2 regions of the Rhizobium sp. 05N430 genome follow, and region 1 is predicted to be linked to the other one. Evidence: riboswitches for the same ligand, from Rfam matches in the RefSeq annotation. Region 1 holds a riboswitch; the other holds the start of a gene.
What was found. Region 1 has a riboswitch for cobalamin ahead of metE (5-methyltetrahydropteroyltriglutamate--homocysteine S-methyltransferase). Riboswitches for the same ligand answer to the same signal wherever they lie in the genome.
Positions count from the first base shown of each region.

Region 2: another riboswitch for cobalamin. It lies ahead of bluB (5,6-dimethylbenzimidazole synthase); the one in region 1 lies ahead of metE (5-methyltetrahydropteroyltriglutamate--homocysteine S-methyltransferase).

Region 1 is NZ_JBFTMO010000002.1:353,876-362,472, forward strand. It holds gene AC1DJO_RS05490 (peroxidase family protein) at 1-3,102, opposite strand, end outside; gene AC1DJO_RS05495 (sensor histidine kinase) at 3,525-4,940, shown strand; gene AC1DJO_RS05500 (response regulator) at 5,097-5,771, shown strand; cobalamin riboswitch at 5,847-6,042, shown strand; gene metE (5-methyltetrahydropteroyltriglutamate--homocysteine S-methyltransferase) at 6,145-8,472, shown strand.
Region 2 is NZ_JBFTMO010000001.1:596,686-605,282, forward strand. It holds gene AC1DJO_RS02940 (TolB family protein) at 30-860, shown strand; cobalamin riboswitch at 878-1,059, shown strand; gene bluB (5,6-dimethylbenzimidazole synthase) at 1,103-1,786, shown strand; gene AC1DJO_RS02950 (DUF2865 domain-containing protein) at 1,783-2,880, opposite strand; gene AC1DJO_RS02955 (NADP-dependent malic enzyme) at 3,005-5,317, opposite strand; gene AC1DJO_RS02960 (UDP-2,3-diacylglucosamine diphosphatase) at 5,531-6,334, shown strand; gene AC1DJO_RS02965 (MFS transporter) at 6,484-7,704, shown strand; gene dgcA (N-acetyl-D-Glu racemase DgcA) at 7,656-8,597, opposite strand, start outside.

The DNA.
Region 1 (8,597 bases):
GTTGCCCTCGTTGCCCATCAGGAAGTCGCCGCCGTCGCCGCCGCGGATGAAGTCGTCGCCGAGGCCGCCGAGCACGTGCTTGCCGTCAGGGCCTGCGATGATGAAGTCCTTGCCGTCATTGCCGAAGATCAGCGCCAGGCCGCTGCCGCCATGGATGACGTCGTTGCCGCCTTCGCCATGCAGGAAGTCGGCCGCGCCGATATCCGTGCCGGCATTGGTGATGATGTCGTCACCCTCGCCACCGTGGACGTGGTCGACGCCGTAGCCGGCTTCAAGCGTGTCGTTGCCGCCATAGCCCCAGATCGTGTCATCGCCTTCGCCGGCGATGATCGTATCGTCGTCCTCGGTGCCGCCCATGACGACGTGGTCGCCGCCGTGATAGGCCATGTAGTCGAGGTCGCCGTCACCATCGGTGTCGCGGCGCACGACCAGCGGCGTCAGCGCCTGCAGGATCGCATCGGTGAAGATCGGATCGGCGCCGACCTGCTTCGAGATGTCCATCTCAAGCGTATGGTCAGGCGTCGAGAAGATGTCGCCCGGCAGCGCCGTCGAACCTTCGCCCAGATCGGTATTGCGCATGATGATCTTGCTCAGCGAGTTGTTTTCCAGCTCGTTGAGAAGGTTCAGACCCTGGACGCGGGAGAGATAATAGAAGCGGTCCGATTCCTGCAGGTTCTCCATCTGCAATTCGAAGACGAAGGAGAAGGTGGAGCCGAGCATGCCGCCGAAATCCATCTTCTTCTCGGCAAGGCCGCCGATCCACAGATCGATGTCGTTGAGACCCGTCTCAGCCGTCGCCCAGGCGCCGGTCGAATTCAGGAATTCCAGGCGGTCGGCAGGTGCACCGGCCGTGCCGAGCACGATCGAGGCGGCCGCAGCGCGCTTGGCGTCGAGGGTCGCCGCGCTGGTGATCGAGGAGTGCGTGCCGTAGGCAGCGATGAAGTTGACGATCGACGCGGTGTTCTGCAGGTTCAGCGCGAAATCGGTCCAGCTGACATAGGGCTTCAGCTGCGTGTCCTGACCGGCTGCCTGGTAGAACTGGGCACGTGCCTCGTTCAGCGTCGGCAGGCCGACGTCGCGGCCACGGGCGATATTGAGCGCTGCAAGATCGAGCGGGATGCCGACAAGCTGGTTGCGCAAAACGTCGGTGACGAATTCGTCGATTTCGTTGCCGCCCTGTCGGGACATGCCGCGGATGATGGCACCGGCTGCCTGGTCGTGATTGACGAGCACATTACCGTTGGCATCGACCGCGCCGAGTTCCAGCGGGTTCAGGAAGCCGTCGAACAATGTGATGTTATCGAAGCTGAAAGTACCGTCGGCATTTTCCACGAGACGGTCGATATCCTGGTTCAGCATCGAGTGGCCGAAGCGGTAGACCGCGTGGGCGAACTCGGCGAAGATCGCCGGATTGATGTCGGTCGATGGCTCGAAGACGAAGGCATCGATATCCGGCTGCATCTTGCGGCCGAATTCCTCGAAGACGAGGTGCTGATACTGCATTTCGGTGGTGAAGCGGCCGGCCTGGAACAGACGCTCGCCGTTCCAGACGAGTCCCTCAAGTTCTGCCTCGGTTGTCGGCAGCGTGGTAATCGGCTCAAGCAGCCACTGGTTGATAAAGACCAGGTCGGCGCTGTCGAGGACGACCTGCTTGGTCTGCTCGACGACGCTGTTGTGCTCCGAGTGGAAGATGTGGTGGATCGACGTCAGGCCGATATTCTCGTTACCGCGGCCGTCGCCGGTGATGTAGTGCGCGTCGAGCAACTCATCATCGTAGGCAGTCTGCTGACCGCGGGTGTTGAAGCCGCCGGAATAGCCTACGGCGTCGTCACTGTCGGCCTGCAGTACGCCACCGGCGATGACCGGTACTGCGGCATGGGCGATGTCATCGAGGAAGGCGTGGCCGATTCGGACGGCTCCAGCGGTGCTGACAGGAGCGCCCGGCGTGCCTGAGACAACGATGTCGTCGGCGGTGTTCGGAATGCCGTCGGCGCCGATGCCGGTGATGACCTGCGCGAAGCCGTTGGCATCGGGGATGAAGCGGCCATAGGGATCGGTGCGCAGCAGCGGAATGTTGGTGACATCGGCGTCGGTCAGGTCGATGCCGAGCATCTCGCGAGCCTGTTCCTTGATGTCGGCCCAGGTCGGCAGGCCGCGCGCGCCGTCAAGCAGATGGCCGGTCGCGACAGGCTTGCCCTCATGCATGACATATTCGCGCAGGAAGACCTGATGCGATGCATGCGAGGTATATGTCTGGTTCTGGTCGACCCACGGCGTCGTGGTGTTGGCAGCCACTTCGCCATCGGCATCGCGGCTGGCGCGGGTCAGGACCATGAAATTGGTGTGCGGCGTTGCCGGATTGTAGAGTGGGTCATCCGGTGACAGCGGAATATAGACCGTTCCGGCACCGCCCTTGGCCACGAGGTCGAGGCCATGGTCGAAGAACTGGCCGAACAGCGTGAACATCGAGTTGTAAGGCGCGGAGTCGCCGATATCGGGCGAGACGTTCTCGAAAGTGTAGACGTAGACGGGACTGCCCGCGGCGGCGAGAACGGTGCCATCGGGGCCGACGACATTGGTTGCATGGACGATGGGCGCGCCATTGGCGTCCTGCATCGGTACGCGCGTCGCTGTCTTGCCCTCGTCGATCATGGCCTGGTAGACCATGATGGCTGCCGGGTTGTTGCTGGTCTGATCGACAATCAGATTGGAGATGATGCGTGGATCGGCGTCGACGACGGTGCCCGGGCCGACGGCGCTGGGGGTACCCGGCGCATAGTTACCGTTCGTGAGAACCGTTCCCGGGCCGAATGCCAGCGAGTCGTCATTTTCGTTGACGTAGTTCGGCTGCACCAGCGGCGTGAACGGCTGGTCGGCTGCGCCCCAGGTTTCATTGCCATCGAGCAGGTTGTTGTAGCTGCCGTCGACGGTTCGGAGGCCGTAGGGCAGGAGATGCGCCTGCGGTGCACCGGTGCCGGTCGCGCCGGCTGCTTCGCCGGCTTCGGCGACGAGCGCGGCAAGGTCACCACCGGCCGCATGCTGTTCGGCGATGGCGATCTGCTTCAGGATGAACTCGAGATCGTGTCTTACAAGCGTAACCATTTTCCCCTCCGTCGGCGCGCTGTCCTGGCGCCTGGTTTTTCGCAAACTTGTCCTGTCCGCCGGATCGCGCTGCGAGCCCGGCGGTTTGAATTGCCCCTGATGTCTTCAAAGCCCGCCTTGCAGGGCTGGCTTGGGATGATGCGATCTTGCGGAAAGTTGCCGGGGTTTTGAACGGCGCATGGTCGGACGATGTTTTCGATGTTCGTCCACGGCAAAAGCAGGTCTTCGGTCCTTATCCTTCCGGGAGTAAGGTCCTATGATGAATTGGCCTTTGGTCTGATAGAATTCATACGGGCCTATAGTACAAAAATGGTCTTTTATTTCCTTGGGTAATATTGCAAGGATGATAGCGCTATCGGCCTTGGGGGGACGTTTTGCCGGACGAATACTTAGGCGCCAGAAATGCTGGCGTAGATGAAAGCGTGGAAGCGCCGCGACTGTTTAACCGTATCCTTCGATGGGGCGCCGAGCGGACCCTTTCCACGCAGTTCCTGATCGCCAGCAGCTTGGTTATTCTGATCGCCACGGTTTCTGCGGGCTATCTTACGACGCGGCTGGTTGCCGACAAAGCGCTCAGCGGAAAGGCCGGCACGACGGCCTTGCTGGTTCAGAGCCTGACTGAGGCTGAGGTGCAGGAACTGGGCGCCTCGACGCGCCTTAAGGCCGCCAGCATCGCTCATCTCGACGCGCTTTTCGGCGATGCGGATCTCCAGGCGCGTTTCCCGCATATCGAGATATGGGCGCCCGACGGGACTGTTGCCTATTCCCGGACCAAGCAGATGATCGGCCACCGCTTCAGTTTCCCCGAGGGCCTACAGCGCGCCTTGAAAGGCGAAATTGTTGCCGTCTATGCGGATCTTCATGCCGACGAGCATACGTTCCGCAACATCAATACCGAATATCTCGAAATCTACAGCCCGCTGCATGACCAGGCTTCGGGGCGGATCATCGGTGTGGCCGAGATCCATGAGGATCCGAGCGGTTTTGTCGATGAGCTCGCGCGGCTGAGGGTGGTCACCTGGACGACGGTGGCGCTGTTCTCCTTCGTCGTCATGCTCGGGCTGTTCCTGATCGTCAGGCGCGGCAGCCGGACGATCGAGCATCAGCGGCAGGTTCTGAGCCACCGCGCCGAGGAGGCAGAGTCCGCCTCGAAGGAATTGATGGAGCTGAGGGACACGGCGCGCCGGGCCTCCATGGAATTCGCCAACCTCAACGAGACCTTCATCCGCCGCATCGGCGCCGACCTGCATGACGGCCCGGTACAGCTGATGACACTGGCGATCCTGCAGCTCGACGAGCTGCGCGACCTGACCAAGAAGGATGAGCGCGCAAGGCTCCTCGACGAGACCAGCAAGACACTGGGTGAAGCGCTGATCGAGGCTCGGACGGTCACCAAATCGCTGCTCTTGCCGGAGATACTGCATCTCTGGGCAAAGGACGTGGTGGCCGAAGCGATCAGGCAGCATGAGGCGCGGACCAAGACCAAGGTCGCGTTTGTCTCCAGCGGCACCAATGCCGACCTGCCGCCGGCGCTGAAGACCTGCATCTACCGCTTCGTTCAGGAAGGGCTCAACAATGCCTACCGCCACGCTGGTGGCAACGGCCAGCGTGTCCGATGTCGGATCGACATGCCCGTCATCGCGATTTCGGTCGAGGATGACGGTTTGCCTTCCGGGACCGTGCCGTTTGCGGCGCGCGAGGGCGGAATGGGGCTCTATGGCCTCCGGCAGAGGATCGAGAGCTTCGGCGGCAAGCTTGCTGTCACCAAGCGGCCGGGGGGCGGCATGATCCTGGAGATGGTGCTGGAGCTGCAGCAGGCCGACGCAACTGGCCTATAAGGTGACGGACTATCCGAATTGATAACTGGCTGAAAGCATAGAGATCGAATAGACAGAAATCCGATGAAGTTAACCAAGCATTAAAATCCGTCTTTATGTTTGGCTCTGTTTACTTTAGAGCTATCGGAAAGAAGACGAGGGGGTTTATTCGTCATTATGTCTATCTCGGTCGCATTCGTTGATGATCATCCAATATTGTTGGATGGACTCGTTAATCTTTACTCGGCGAAGGAAGGTCTTCGGGTGACTGCCCGCGGGCAGAACGCCATCGACGCGCTGAAGATCGTCGAGGAGCACCGGCCCGACGTTCTTGTCACCGATCTCAGCATGCCGGGCGATACGCTGGCAGCACTCGAGCTGATCCAGAAGAATTACGAAGGCACCAAGGTCGTGGTCTTCACCGCCACCGCCAATATCGACACGGCGATTCAGGTCCTCAATCTCGGCGTCTGCGGCTATGTGCTGAAGGGTAGCACGGCGCGCGATCTGTATGAGGCGATCAAGACCGTGCATGACGGCAGCACCTTCATCACGCCGGGTTTCGCCACCAAGGTGATCCTGTCGATGAAGACGGCCGAGGTGCGCCGCAAGGCGCAGATGCAGAAGCGCCTGAGCGCCCGCGAGCAGCAGATCGTCAACTACCTGTTGCAGGGCAAGACCAACCGCGAAATCGCCAGCATGCTCGATATCAGCGAGAAGACCGTCAAGCACTACATGACGATCCTGATGCAGAAGCTCGATGCCCGCAATCGCGTCGAAGTGGTGCTTGCTGCCCAGAAGCTGCAGGCTCCCGTGGAGACCGGCGCGCCGTCCTCGATGCTGTTGTCGTAGTCGGCGAGTACAGCTAGCCAAGAAACAAAGACATAAACATATCTTTATGTCTATTGACGTGAGATCCGCGATGCGACATGCTCGTGTCATCGTGGTTCTGCGGACCTTTGGTCCGGAGCTAAGAGGGAATCCGGTGAAAATGCCGGAGCTGCCCCCGCAACTGTAAGCGGCGAGCGGCCGTCCACTCATGTCACTGGGGAAGACGCCCCGGGAAGACGGACGGCAGCGTTGACCCGCAAGCCAGGAGACCTGCCGCGATCGATAACGTCCACGGGCGGGGTGTCCGGTGTGCCGCTTTTGCGACCGGCACGCCTGTGTCCGCGCGCCGATGCGTCATCCCAAGCCTTGCCCACAACCCTCGGGGTAAGGAAACATGAGCATCAAGACTGCAAATCTCGGATTCCCGCGTATCGGAAAGCACCGCGAACTGAAGTTCGCGCTGGAAAGCTATTGGGCCGGAAAGTTTGATAGGGCAGCACTTCTCGACGTCGCCAAGGCATTGCGGGCCGAACATTGGGCCCTGCAGAAGGCCAAGGGAATCGATATCATTCCGTCCAACGACTTCTCCCTCTACGACCATGTGCTCGACACGGCGGTGATGGTCGGCGCCGTACCGGCCGAATATGGCTGGAAGGGCGGTCCCGTCGATCTCGACATCTATTTCGCCATGGCGCGCGGCTCAGTGGGCGCTGAGCACGGCGATTGCGGCCATGCGCATCATCATGAGGGCGTTCCGGCGCTCGAAATGACCAAGTGGTTCGATACCAACTACCACTACATGGTGCCGGAATTCACCCGCGACCAGCGCTTCGCGCTGACCGAAAACAAACCGCTGCAGATGTTCCGGGAGGCAAAGGCGCTCGGCATCCACACGCGCCCGGTCATTCTCGGCCCGGTGACGTTCCTGAAGCTCGGCAAGGCGACGCAGCCAGGCTTCGATCCGATCGAACTGCTCGACCGGTTGCTGCCTGTCTATGCGGGCATCCTCGCGGAGCTCAGCACTGCGGGCGCCGATTGGGTGCAGATCGACGAGCCAGCCCTGGTGCTCGATCTCGCAGACGCTGAGCGGTACGCGCTGACCACGGCCTACAGCGCGCTTCACCAGCTGGTTCCGAACCTGAAGATCATGATCGCCAGCTATTTCGGGGCATTGGGCGACAATCTCAAGACAGCAGCGGCGCTGCCGGTTGCCGGTCTGCACGTCGATCTGGTGCGCGCGCCCGAGCAGCTTGATGCGGTCGTATCGGCGGTGCCTGATGACCGGGTATTATCTCTCGGCGTCATCGATGGCCGCAACATCTGGCGCGCTGATCTTGAGAAACTGCTGGATCGGGTCGAGGCGCTTTCCAAAACGCGTCCAATCGAAATCGCGCCATCTTGCTCGCTTCTGCATGTGCCGATCGATCTTGCTCTCGAAACCGCTGTTGATGCCGAGGTCAGGGGATGGCTGGCTTTTGCCACGCAGAAGCTGGATGAGCTGGCGGTCCTCGGCCAGGCACTTTCGCAGGGGCGCGATTGCGTGACGGATGCCATCGGCAGCTCTTCGAGGGCCGCGGCCGCCCGCGCGGCATCGCCGAAGGTCAATGATCCCGCGGTCAGGCAGCGGATTGCAGCGATCGACGAGACCATGAAGCGCCGCAAGGCCGGCTTCGCCGAGCGCAAGGCGATCCAGCAGACGGATATCCGCTTGCCGCTGTTCCCAACGACGACGATCGGGTCCTTCCCGCAGACGTCTGAAGTCCGCAAGGCGCGTTCGGCACATGCGAAGGGAACGCTCAGCAATGCGGACTATGAGGCTTTCCTGCGCAAAGAGACCGAAGCAGCCATCCGCTGGCAGGAGGAAATCGGCCTTGATGTGCTCGTCCATGGCGAGTTCGAGCGCAACGACATGGTGCAGTATTTTGGCGAGCAGCTGTCGGGCTTTGCCTTCACGCAGCATGCGTGGGTACAGAGCTATGGCTCGCGCTATGTCCGTCCGCCGATCATCTTCGGCGATATCGCGCGGCCGAAGCCGATGACGACTGGCTGGTGGCAATATGCCCAGTCTCTGACGGACCGGCCGGTCAAGGGTATGCTGACTGGACCGGTGACGATCCTCAATTGGTCCTTCGTGCGCGACGATATCGCCCGAAGCGAATCATGCCGGCAGATCGCGCTGGCGATTCGCGACGAGGTCGGTGATCTCGAAAAGGCGGGTGCCAGGATGATCCAGATCGACGAGGCAGCACTTCGGGAAGGCTTGCCGCTGCGGCGCTCGCAGTGGAAGACCTATCTCGACTGGGCCGTCGAAAGCTTCCGCCTGTGCTCGACCGGTGTCGGCAACGCGACACAGATCCACACGCATATGTGCTATTCGGAGTTTAACGACATCATCGATGCGATCGCCGCCATGGATGCGGACGTGATCTCGATCGAGACATCGCGTTCGAAGATGGAGCTGCTGGAGGCATTCCGCAGCTTCGACTATCCGAACGAGATCGGCCCGGGTGTCTACGACATCCACTCGCCGCGCGTTCCCGATATTGCCGATATGACCGGTCTGCTTCTTTTGGCGCGCGAGCGGCTTGGCGATTCGCAGCTCTGGATCAATCCGGATTGCGGCTTGAAGACCCGCAAATGGGAGGAAGTGAAGCCGGCGCTAGTCAATATGGTGGCGGCGGCGCGGTCTTTGCGCGAACGCGTTGCCACGGCAACGGCCTGATCGTCATCGTATTCGAGGAGCCGGCTTTTGCCGGCTTCTCTTTTCCACAGCCAATCCGCATTAATCTTCCGTTATCCACATCACATTCATTTTTTCGGCTTGCGGCACCCGAAACATGAACCATC
Region 2 (8,597 bases), on a different contig from region 1:
CCGGGCCGCAGCAAATGCGGGAGGCATGCATGCGCAGTTCGGTCGAGATCTACAATATCCGCACGGCCAAGAGCCGGGTCGTGTTCCAGACGGAGCAGCTGATCGAGGCGCCGAATTTCTCGCCCGATGGCCGCTACCTGCTGCTGAACGGTGATGGCCTTCTCTATCGCTTGTCACCGGACGGTGAGGGCGGTTTGCAGCAGGTCGATACCGGCTTTGCCACGGCCTGCAACAACGATCACGGCATTTCGCCCGATGGCCGCCGCTATGTGATTTCCGACAAGACCGAGCACGGCAAATCCTGCATCTATACGCTGCCGTCGGAAGGCGGCGCGCCAAAGCAGATCACGGAAAACCTGCCGTCCTACTGGCATGGCTGGTCGCCTGACGGAAAGGAACTCGCCTATTGCGGCATTCGCGGCGATCTCTTCGATATCTACACGATTTCTGTCGATGGCGGCGCGGAGCGGCGGCTGACGCAGGGCGAGGGGCGCAATGACGGGCCGGATTATTCCTTTGACGGGCAGTGGATCTATTTCAATTCCAGCCGTACCGGGCTGATGCAGATTTGGCGCATTCATCCCGATGGGACCGGTTTGGAGCAGGTCACGCATGACAATTACGGCAACTGGTTTGCCCATCCGGCGCCTACCAACGACAAGGTGCTGCTGCTTTCCTACGACCCTGACGTCTTCGATCATCCGCGCGACCTGCATGTGCGCCTGCGGTTGATGGATATGGACGGCGGCAATCTGACGACGCTCTTCGAGCTGTTCGGCGGGCAGGGCACGATCAATGTTTCCTGCTGGTCACCAGAAGGTGACGAGTTTGCCTATGTCCGGTATTTCCCGTCTACTTGAAGCGTCTCTGAAAAGCGGGCAAGAGGCTTTGGTCAGGTGCCCGCTTGTCGCGGGAGAATCGGGAATCCGGTGCAAGCCCGGAACGTGCCCAACGCTGTAAGGCCGACGCCTGCCGCATCATGCCACTGGTTGACACCGGGAAGGCTGCGGCGGGCGGATGACGCCAAGTCAGAAGACCGGCCTGGCATCATAGACTGATCCCGCGCGGACGGCGGGGCGGTTGCGTTGTTGGGGATTTGACGATGCGGCCCATGAACAAGGATGCGCTTGAAGGCGCGTCCGCCTTTTCCGCTGACGAGCGCGACGCCGTCTACCGGGCGATCATGACCAGGCGCGATGTGCGCGACCAGTTTCTGCCGGATCCTGTGCCATCCGATGTGCTGGTGCGGCTACTCGAAGCTGCGCACCACGCGCCTTCGGTTGGCTTCATGCAGCCCTGGAATTTTATCGTTGTCGAAGATGCGGGTGTGCGGCAGCGCGTCTGGAACGCCTTCGATCGCGCGAACCGCGAGGCGGCTGGGATGTTCGATGGCGAGCGGCAGGCGACATACCGCTCGCTGAAGCTGGAGGGCATCCTCAAGGCGCCGCTCGGCATCTGCATCACTTGCGATCCGTCGCGCAGCGGTGACGTCGTGCTGGGGCGCACACATAACCCGCGTATGGATAGCTATTCAACCGTCTGTGCAGTGCAGAACCTCTGGCTCGCAGCACGGGCTGAAGGCATTGGCGTTGGTTGGGTCAGCATTTTCCATGAGAGCGAACTCAAGGAAATTCTCGGCGTGCCCGCGCATATCGAGATCGTCGCCTGGCTCTGCGTTGGCTATGTCGATGCGCTCTATAGCGAGCCCGAGCTGGCCGTCAAAGGCTGGCGGCAGCGGCTGCCGCTCGACGAGCTGATCTTCCGCGATGGCTGGGGCCGCCGCTAATTCCGCTGTTGCTGCTGCGGCTGCGGGCCCGATGTCGCCGGGTTCTTTAGGTCGATACTGCCCTGGTCGCCGGCGAGAAATTGCGGGCCGATCTGGCGTACCTTGCTGTTGCCGGGGTCATAGGGACGGTCGGGTATCTGTGCCTGCGGCGCAGCCGGTGTGGGGGCTGCAGTTGCCGGCGGCTTGGTGGTGATCGTCGTGATCGAGCCTTTCTGCGGCGGCGCGCTGACCGTCTGGTTCTTGCGCATCTGCTCGTAATAGGCGGTCAGATTGCAGGTGCAGGAGGATTTCTCGCCGGGCGCTCGGTTCTTGTAGGCGAAGGCGTTTGGCATAGCGCTGTAGCGGGCGCCAGTCGCGGCCGAGATCATGTTGGCCGCGTCGGTGTTGGAGACGTCCTGATAGAACAGCTCCGTCTCGATGCCGGGGCACATTTTCGAGCAGGTCGAGGCGTCGCGGCTGAAATCGATCGAGGTCGCATTGGTGCTGATCGGGAAGAAGCCGCCGTCGCAGATGCGCACGCACATGGTGCTGACATGCGACATCATCTCGCCGCGGGGCACGCCATATTGGGTGTTGCCTTCCTCGCCGTTGCCGAGCGGAATGAAGGTATCGCCGCGCATCGCCTGTTCTTCGGTACTTGGCGCTGGGACATCGGCGCGCTCGTCCGGCTGATAACCCGGATCGTCGTTGCAGCCGTTATCGTCGAGGGCGGCCATCAGTTCGCGGCGTTCGTTGACATCGCTGCCGCCGGCCTCCCGCAGTTGGTTGCGGCGGTCCTGGAGGTAGTGGATGTTGTCGATCATCCGCGATTCCGATTCCTGCAGGTCGCTGCAGTAGCGGTCATTCTCGCCGCCGATAACAACCATGCTGTCTACGCTGCAGCCGTTGCTGCGCAGGTCGTTGCGCAGCTTGCGGAGCTCGAGGTTCTGTTCGGCTATGGCGCTTGCATATTGGCGGATCTCCGGGCCGTTGCCGATCACCTGCGGCAGGTCGGCAAGGCGTCCGCGCAGATCTTCGCAGATCGCGCTGGTCTGCGCCGCCGCGGGCGCGGTAGCAGCGAGAAAGAGAGCAAGGGTCAGGCTTCGGCGTTTCACGGTATCATCCCGCAGCATAGTAAACCGGAAGCGGCAGAGCATTTGCCGCATCCGTTCTGTCTAGCTGCCTTCCGTTAACAAGCTAACGAAGGAATTCTAACGCATTTTTCCGATCTACGGCAAATCACGCCGGCTGCTGCGCCTCGACCACGGCGAGAGCCGCCATATTGACGACGCCGCGGGAGGTCACCGACGGTGCCAGGATGTGGGCCGGAAGGGCCGTGCCGAGCAGGATCGGGCCGACATGCAGGCCGTCGGTCATCGACTTGACGACGCCGAGCGTGATGTTGGCCGCATCGAGGTTCGGGAAGACCAGCAGGTTGGCTTCGCCATGCAGCGTGGTGGATGGCATGACGCGCTTGCGGATTTCGTCGGCGATTGCGCTCTCACCATGCATTTCGCCATCGACTTCGAGATCGGGCGCGGCGTCACGGATCAGCTGCAGGGCACTGCGCATCTTGGTGGCGCTTTCGCTTTCGCGCGAGCCGAAGTTGGAATGCGAGACGAGGGCGGCGCGCGGCGTGATGCCGAAGCGCTTGATTTCCTCGGCAGCCAGAACGGCGGATTCCGCCACTTCCTCGGCGCTCGGATTGAACGTCACGTAGGTGTCGGTGAAGAAGGTGGCGCCGCGCTGCGAGATCAGCAGGCTGAGTGCCGAGAAATCGCGGACATCCTTGCGCTTGCCGATGATCTGGCGAACGTCGCGCAGGTGCTTCTCGTAACGGCCTTCGAGGCCGCAGATCAGCGCGTCTGCTTCGCCGCGGCGCAGCGCCAGCGCACCGATGACGGTGGTGTTGGTACGCACGATCGTGCGGGCAGCTTCCGGGATGACGCCCCGGCGGCCAACGAGCGACAGATAGAGATCGACATATTCGCGGAAACGCGGATCGTCTTCCGGATTGATGACGGCGAAGTCGGAGAGCGGGCGGATGCGCAGGCCGTAGCGTTGCAGGCGGGTCTCGATGACCTGCGGACGGCCGATCAGGATCGGTTCAGCAATGCCTTCTTCGATCAACACCTGGGCAGCGCGGAGTACGCGTTCGTCTTCACCTTCGGAGAAGATCACCCGCTTCTTTTCGGCAGCCTTGGCGGCCGTAAAGATCGGCTTCATGATGAAGCCGGAGCGGAAGACGAAGCGGTTCAGCTGGTCGAGATAGGCGTCGAAATCGGTGATCGGACGGCGTGCAACGCCGCTCTCGGCCGCTGCCTTGGCGACAGCAGGCGCGATGCGCAGGATCAGGCGCGGATCGAAGGGCGAGGGGATGAGGTAGTTCGGTCCGAAGATCGGGGTTTCGCCGGAATAGGCGCGGGCGGCGACATCGGACGGCTCTTCGCGGGCGAGGCCGGCGATGGCGCGGACGGCTGCCATCTTCATCGCTTCGTTGATCTCCTCGGCGCCGCAATCCAGCGCGCCGCGGAAGATGAAGGGGAAGCAGAGAACGTTGTTGACCTGGTTCGGGAAGTCCGAGCGTCCGGTGCAGATCATCGCGTCCGGCCGGGCGGCACGGGCGAGTTCCGGCATGATCTCCGGCGTCGGGTTGGCGAGCGCCATGATCAGCGGCTTTTCGGCCATCTGCTCGAGCAGTTCCGGCTTCAGAACGCCGGCAGCAGAGAGGCCGAGGAACACATCGGCGCCGCCGATGTTTTCGGCGAGCGTGCGGGTATCGCTCTTCTGCGCGTAGACGGCTTTCCATTGGTCCATCAGCACGTTGCGGTCCTCGTAGACGAGGCCTTCGATATCGTGGACCCAGATGTTCTCGCGCTTGGCGCCGAGTTCGACGAGCAGATTGAGACAGGCGAGTGCCGCAGCACCAGCGCCGGACGTGACGATCTTGACGTTGCTGATCGACTTGCCGGCCAGTTCCAGGCCGTTGAGGATGGCGGCGGCGACGATGATCGCGGTGCCGTGCTGGTCGTCATGGAAGACGGGAATGCGCATCTTTGCGCGCAGCTGCTGTTCGATCTCGAAGCATTCCGGCGCCTTGATGTCTTCGAGGTTGATGCCGCCGAAGGTCGGCTCCAGCGAGGCGACGGTCGAGACCATCTGCTCGACGGTCGAGGCATCGACCTCGATATCGAAGACGTCGATATTGGCGAATTTCTTGAAGAGAACGGCCTTGCCTTCCATCACCGGCTTGGAGGCGAGAGGGCCGATATTGCCGAGGCCGAGAACGGCGGTTCCGTTGGAGATGACGGCGACCAGATTGGCGCGCGAGGTATAGTCGGCGGCCGTCTCCGGATCGTCGCGGATCGCGAGACACGGCGCGGCGACACCGGGCGAATAGGCGAGCGCCAGATCGCGCTGGTTGCCGAGCGGCTTGGTCGCCTGAATTTCGAGTTTGCCGGGGCGGGGATAGCGGTGGAAGAACAGCGCCTGTTCGTCAAGAGTTCCACCTGTCAGGTTCTTCTCCGTCTTGGATTTGTCCTGATTATCCATTGCCTTCTCCAATACCGCAGTCATGTCGTTTGAAGCCTTCTCCATACAACAATCGGTGCGGCGGGACAGCGGGAATTTGAGGTTGAAAGCGGAAAACTCTTGTGCCCGGGGGATGCGTCAAACAACCGCGCTGTCATCTTCCTGAAACACGAGTCTGATTTTGGAAGGCCAGATGAACGATGGGGCACGGGCAGGATGCCTGTGATGGATTACATGGATACGCGACACTTCCGTACGCTCTTCATTTCCGATGTGCATCTCGGTTCCAAGGCTGCCAAGGCTGACTTCTTGATCGACTTTCTGCGTCACCACGAGGCAGACACGATTGTCCTCGTCGGGGATATCGTCGATGGCTGGCGCCTGAAGCGCAGCTGGTACTGGCCGCAGGTCTGCAACGACGTCATCCAGAAACTGCTGCGCCAGGCGCGCAAGGGTACGCGCGTCGTCTACATTCCCGGCAATCACGACGAATTCCTGCGCGACTTCCCGGGCATGCATTTCGGCGGCATCGAAGTGGCCGAGCGGATGATGCACGAGGGCGCCGACGGCAAGAAGTATCTGGTGCTGCATGGGGACGAATTCGATGTCGTCGTCCGCAATGCCCGCCTGCTCGCCTATCTCGGCGACTGGGCCTATGACATGGCGATCCGCATCAATATCGTTCTGGCTGCCATTCGCCGCCGGATGGGCATGCCTTACTGGTCGTTCTCGGCCTGGGCCAAGCTGCAGGTCAAGCATGCCGTCAACTTCATCGGCGAGTTCCAGCGCGTCGTCGCCGACGAGGCCCGCAAGTGCGGTGCCGACGGCGTCATCTGCGGCCATATCCACCATGCCGTCATCGAGGAGATGGACGGTGTGCGCTACATCAATACCGGCGACTGGGTCGAGAGCTGCACGGCGATTGCCGAGCATGAGGACGGCACTTTCGAACTGATCACATGGAATGCGATCGCCAGCAGCGAGCCGGTGACTTTGAAGCTGACGCACCAGCCCGAGCGCGCGCCGCAGGCTGCCTGATTTTCATCCCGCCATATGCAAGACATTTAGCCGTTGCCTCGGGGCAACGGTCCTATTTATTTTTTAAAACGTTTCAAATGGGCAATTTCTCGCCATAGTCGCCCCTAGGTTGATGTGTTAGGCAGCGCACAGTTTCCTGCAGGTCCACCATGATTCCCGCCCAGAATGCCTCTGTCGATGAGGGGGCTCCGCCGCGTTTCCGGCTGCTCAGCGCCCTGTCTTACTGCGCCCCGCTGATCGTCAACGGTGTCGCGCTTCCGTTCTTCCCTGTCTGGCTTGCGGTTCACAAATTCACCGATCACGAGATCGGCGTCATCCTTGCCGTGCCGATGGTCGTGCGCGTCCTCGTGGCGCCGGTTGTTGCGATGTATGCCGACCGGATGAAGGAGCGCGCCGATGTGCTCCTATGGTCTGGCGGGTTGTCGCTGCTGACGGCGATCGCACTTTACTGGACGACAAGCTTCTGGCCGGTGCTGATCGTCTACAGCGTCCAGGGCGCCACCTTTGCGCCCTATGTGCCGATCGTCGAATCGATCGTTATTTCGGGCGTCCGGCGCTGGGGTCTGGATTACGGTTCGATGCGTGTCTGGGGATCGATCGCCTTCATCGTCTCGACGATGATCGGCGGCGAAATGATCGGCGTGTGGGGTGGCGATATGGTGCTGCCGGTTATGATCTTTGGCTTTGCGATGACCATGGCGATGGCGATCTACTGTCCGCGTATCGGCCCGACGCGGCGCCGCAATACGCCTGTCGATCTGCAGCAGGCAACGGGTAGCTCGTTGCGTCAGCCGCATCTGCTAGTGCTGCTCTGGGGCGTGGCGATCCAGCAGTCCAGCCACGCGCTGCTCTATGCCTTCGCATCCATCTATTGGCATCAGCTCGGCTTCACCGGCACGCAGGTCGGTATTCTCTGGAGCGCCGGCGTGGCCTCAGAGGTGCTGGTGTTCTTCGTCTCGAAGCATCTCGGCCGCCGCTTCAATGCCTGGACGCTGATCCGCTTCGGCTGCGCCATGTGCATCTGCCGCTGGATCCTGTTTCCGATGCATTGGGACTTCGCAGGCTTCTTCTTCCTGCAATGTTTCCATTCCTGCACCTACGCCTTCGTGCATACGGGCGTGCAGCGGCGGATCGTGGCTTCGGTGCAGGCGACGCAGGAATCCTCGGCGCAGGGCGCCTATTTCTTCTACAACGGCATGTTCCTGGGCCTGATGACGCTCGCTTCAGGCTATCTGTATGCCTGGCTCGGCCTCGCCAGCTACTACGTCATGGCGCTGGTCGCGGCGATCGGCATGGCGCTGGTGTTCGTCGCCTATTACCTTCAGCCCCAGAGCTCTTTGTCCGGCGGGAAGACGAGGGAAGCTTCGTAGCGCAGGCCGGGCTCACGATCCCTGGCGAGCAGCAAGGGTCCGTCGAGATCGACGAATTCGGCGTCCTGCGCCAGCAGCACCGCCGGCGCCATGGCGAGCGATGTGCCGACCATGCAGCCGAGCATGATCTGGAAGCCCAGCCGCTGCGCCTCGCGCTTCATCGCCAAGGCTTCCGTCAGGCCGCCTGTCTTGTCGAGCTTGATGTTGATCGCATCGTAGCGGTCGCGGAGGCTGGCAAGATCGCCGGTGTGATGGACGCTCTCGTCGGCGCAGACGATGACAGGCCGCTTGATCACCGCGAGCATCTCGTCCTTGCCGGCCGGTAGCGGCTGCTCGACGAGTGCGATGTTCATTTCGGCGGAGATCCGCAGGTGGTGCTCGAGCGTCGCCTCCGGCCAGCCCTCGTTGGCATCGAGAATGATAGCCGCGCTGGGGGCGGCGGCGCGAACGGCGCGGATGCGGCTTTCGTCGTCACCGGTGCCGACTTTGACTTTCAGCAGCGCGCGTCCGGCATGTTCCCGTGCCTGTGCCGCCATCACCTCGGGTTCGCCGAGCGAAATGGTGTAGGCAGTCGTCAACGGCTTTGCCGCCGCAAGGCCGATGGTGGCAGCGACGGTGGCACCGGTCAGCTTGGCCTCCAGATCCCAAAGGGCGCAATCGACGGCGTTGCGGGCAGCACCGGGCGCCATCGCCAACTGTAGGTCATCTCTTGAAATACCGGCCTCGATCAACGGCCGTGCCGCTTCGATCTGTGCCTCGACACTTTCCATCGTCTCGCCGTAGCGCCGATAGGGCACGCATTCGCCCCAACCGATTCTGCCGTTTTCCCTCAGCGTGACGCTGATCACCTCCGCGGAGGTCTTTGCGCCGCGCGATATCGTGAAAGTGCCCGC